One region of the Dorea chungnamensis genome, then DNA from elsewhere that is predicted to be linked to it. Evidence: predicted binding sites of a transcription regulator. Region 1 holds the regulator's gene; the other holds the start of a gene.

Region 1 (2,210 bases):
CAGATTCGATTTCTAAGACCTTAGTCACTACTTTGTTCAAAAAGTAACGGTCATGAGATACGATCAGAACGGCTCCTGGATAATTCAGAAGATAAGTTTCTAACCAAGCTATAGAGTTTAGATCCAAGTGGTTAGTAGGCTCGTCCAAAAGCAAGATATCTGGCTTGGTGAGCAATAATTTACCAAGAGAGACGCGGGTTTTCTGACCCCCAGAAAGGGTATCTACGGGTTTAGAAAAATCATTTTCTGTAAAACCAAGACCTTTTAATACCCCGTTAATCTCACTTTCATATGCATAACCATTCTGGCGTTCAAAAGAAGCTGTCAGACGATTATATGTTTCAAGGCGTGATGTCAATGCATCACCTTCTAAATGTTTTAATTCTAATTCGATGGAACGGATCTGTGTTTCCATTTCGATGATATCAGATTTGGCAAGTTTCACTTCTTCATAGATAGTGCTTCCACTTTGCATAGCCTGATGCTGTGCAAGATATCCCAAGGTTTTGCCTTTGGTTAAAATTACTTCTCCGCGGTCAGAAGGAAGCTCACCTACAATCATTTTAAAAAGCGTTGATTTTCCCGCTCCATTGGGACCAACAAGAGCTGCTTTTTCGTGATCTTCTATATGAAAAGAACCGTCAGCGATAATCACTTTTTCGCCGAAAGATTTACTGATTCCGTGACATGCTAATATCATATTATTTTCATATCCTCCTTTTTCACTCGTTTTCATTATAGCGAAAATAGGACAAAATACAACTAAAAGTTTGACTTTGTTCACACAATTCTATATAATATTTCTTAGAATGAAATGGAAGGTGAGACTATTGGAAGAGAGAGAGATTTCCCAGGCGGTCATCCGTAGATTGCCACGATACTATCGATACTTAGGAGAGCTACTTGAAAATGGAGTGGAGCGTATCTCGTCTAACGATTTGAGTAAGCGTATGAAAGTGACTGCATCTCAGATTCGTCAGGATCTTAACAATTTTGGTGGGTTCGGTCAGCAGGGCTATGGTTATAACGTTAAATATTTGTATACAGAGATTGGTAAGATTCTTGGCTTGGAAGAGGCTCATAATATGATTATTATAGGAGCTGGTAATTTAGGGCAGGCTCTTGCTAATTATGCAGCTTTTGAGAAGAGAGGATTTGTATTAAAAGGAATTTTTGATGTCAACCCAAGATTGGTGGGTGTTTCAATCAGAGGCGTGCCGATTCGTATGATGGATGAGTTAAAGACATTTGTCCAACAAAATGATGTTGAGATTGCAGTTTTGACTATTCCAAAGGATAAGGCAATTGAAGTGGCTAATATGCTGGTAGACAATGGTGTTCGTGCAATTTGGAATTTTGCCCATACAGATTTGAATCTGCCGGATCATATAATTGTTGAAAATGTACACTTGTCTGAAAGCTTAATGCAGTTATCATACAATATTAGCCGATATAACGAAGAACATAAGAAATAATAAGCAAAGACGTGTAATGACTGGCATGCGCAGACGGGCTGGTTTTTACACGTCCTTTTATATTATAAAATGAACTTGGAAGGTGAGATTATGCGATATCTGCTTAATGGAAATCAAATGAAAAAGGCGGATCAATATACAATACAGGAACTGGGAATTCCGTCTATGGAGTTAATGGAGCGTGCTGCAAAGAGATGTGTAGAGACTATGGAGGCGGAAAAGCTTGATCTGTCCAAAGCGTGTATCGTATGTGGTTCAGGGAATAATGGTGGTGATGGATTTGCGATAGCGAGACTTTTAAAGGAAAAAGGGTATCCTGTGACAGTTTGTTTTGTAGGAAATGAATCTCATCGTACGGATGAAACAAAACAGCAGATGAGTAAATTAAGGGAAACAGGTGTTGAGATATTCAAAGAGTACAAAGAAGATGAATATAGTATCATAATAGATGCGATGTTCGGTGTTGGACTTAGCCGTGAGATTATAGGAAAATATTTTCAGATTATTCAGAAGATGAATGAAGCAAAGGCTGTAAAATTTGCTGTAGATATGCCATCTGGAATATCTGCGAATCATGGAAGTGTCCTTGGAATTGCTTTCCGTGCAGATATTACGGTGACTTTTCAAATGGAAAAGCTGGGACTTGCAATCTATCCCGGAAAGGAATATTCTGGTAAAGTGATTGTAGCTGATATCGGAATCCATACGGAAAAAATAATTGCTACCGAAAAAACG
Region 2 (2,210 bases), on a different contig from region 1:
CATTCTTGAAAGGATCTTCTCTCTCATACTTCTTCCTGTCCAGTATGGAATGATCTCCTCTGCCTGAAGCTTTCTGTCTTCTTCTGTTGTATGGAAGGATACCAGCTCACGTTCACTCATGACCACCATATCCTCTACACTGTGACAGCAAAGTTCCGGGAATGTAGGTGATGCCTGCGGATCCTTACCTTTTTCGCCGATGATCAGCTCTCCGTCTCCCAGATACAAGGTCTTCTTGGAAAAATATTCTTTCAGAACCATTGCTCTCATAACCGGGATTGAATATCTGCCGTCATTTTCTTTGTAGAAATCAGTCTCGATCTTTGCTCTCTCAAGATCAATGTGAACAGGTGTCGTCACACTGATTTCCCGAAGTTTCTGAATTCTTTCATTCATACCACGTAATTTTGCCATATGTTTACCCTCCTATTTTTGTGTTCTGGAATCCGGATTCTACGAAGAGTCTGACGAAGCTCTCCATCTCTTCCTTCTCCGGTGCATGTAAATCTGTTCCCTTATATTCCATATCCAGCTTGGAATACTTTCCACTTCCTGTATCATGATACGGAAGCAGATTAATCTGAGCCGGATGAATATCATGTTCTTTCAGAAACACTATCGTTTCTTTCATATTTTTTTCATTACCATTTACTTCTTTTATTGTTGGGATTCTGATATATATTCTTGCTCCATCCGCTGCAAGACGAATCAGATTATCAAGAATCAATTGATTATCCACTCCGATATACTTTTTGTGAAGTTTTGGATCCATAACCTTTACATCATAAAGAAATGTATTCACATAAGGAAGGATTGCCTGAAACTTCTCATATGGAACATATCCACATGTGTCAATCGTAAGTGTAACATCCTGGCGTTTTAGCTCTTTTGCAATTGCCAGTATATAGTCTATATCCATTGCCATGACTTCTCCGCCGGAAAGCGTCACGCCACCGCCAGATTCTTCATAAAACATCTGATCCTTCATAAGCTCTTTTATCAGCTCTTTTACAGAATATTCCCGTCCTATAATCTCACGGATTCCTATTGGACAGAAGTTTACACATTTTCCGCAGAATGTACATGCATCTTTCTTCATCTCTGGCTTTCCATTCTCCATGGATATTGCCCCATTCGGACATACCTTTGCACAAGTTCCGCAGCCAACACACTTCTCCTTGTCACACTGCATCTCTTTTTCAAACCGCTGAGTCTCCGGATTGTGACACCATTCACATTTCAAAGGGCAGCCTTTAAAAAATACAGATGTACGAATTCCGTCGCCATCATGGATAGAAAACTTCTGAACATTCGTTATCAGCGACATCTCGTCTCCTCCATTTTCATAATCGTGAAATATTGTTCGATTTTTTCTTCCCTGTTTTCATAATACAGTATTATTGTTAAATTTTCAACACATTTCATCAGGTTTTTTTTCATAAATCTGATGTGTCTTTTTTGTGCATTATCTCTAAATATCCATTGGTTTAAGTTGATTATTTTCACAAATTACAATATAATGAAAATGTCGCTATAAAATCTACTCATTTTATATAAATATGAAAACGAGGTGTTACTATGAAAAGTATTCAGGAAATCGGAAATACTATTAAGCAAGAGCGTCTGAAACAGGGAATGACATTACAGCAATTAAGTACTGCAACGGGTTTTTCAATCGGATATCTGTCTCAGTTCGAGCGAGGGCTTTCTCAGATTGCCATCGACTCACTGCATAAGATCACAGATGTTCTTGGCATGGAATTTATCGACTTTTTCCGTGAAGAAGAATCCTCTCCTTCTGCCTCACCAGTCACAAGAATCTATGATGCCAGCTGTGATAAGGTCAGCGATCAGATCATTCAATATACTTTAAGTCAGAATGCCAAGAACTATTCCTATCTCCCACGAATCTATCATCTCATGCCCCATATCGGAGCAGATGAGAACATAGAATTATATGCTCACGAAGGAGAAGAATTCATCTATGTGCTTGAAGGTGTTCTGAAATTATATGTGGAGGAAGATGAATATATTATGTATCCGGGAGACAGTGTCCAGCTTGATTCTACCAAGAAGCATAACTGGACCAACTGCGGGACTCAGATTACCAAGATTCTGACTGTGAATATGCCAAATCCTTTCAAATAAAAATGATCCGTAGCATTCCCTGCAATATCTGCAGAAATACTACGGATTATAATTATTTATTT

What was found. Region 1 encodes Rex, which represses fermentation and respiration genes when NADH is low (regulators of the CRP and FNR family bind a similar motif). Its sites were predicted from a motif close to ATTGTTAANTANTTAACAAT; they were not measured.
Region 2: the regulator Rex is predicted to act here: its motif matches at 1,400-1,419, upstream of ABE613_RS02330 (trans-4-hydroxy-L-proline dehydratase activase).

What each region holds. Positions count from the first base shown of each region.
Region 1 covers NZ_JBDOHT010000004.1:27,620-29,829, reverse strand. Annotated here, with positions in the region: gene ABE613_RS04695 (ABC-F family ATP-binding cassette domain-containing protein) at 1-700, opposite strand, end outside; gene ABE613_RS04690 (redox-sensing transcriptional repressor Rex) at 831-1,475, shown strand; gene ABE613_RS04685 (NAD(P)H-hydrate dehydratase) at 1,566-2,210, shown strand, end outside.
Region 2 covers NZ_JBDOHT010000002.1:84,189-86,398, reverse strand. Annotated here, with positions in the region: gene hypD (trans-4-hydroxy-L-proline dehydratase) at 1-414, opposite strand, end outside; gene ABE613_RS02330 (trans-4-hydroxy-L-proline dehydratase activase) at 419-1,327, opposite strand; gene ABE613_RS02325 (helix-turn-helix domain-containing protein) at 1,579-2,148, shown strand; gene ABE613_RS02320 (FeoB-associated Cys-rich membrane protein) at 2,205-2,210, opposite strand, start outside.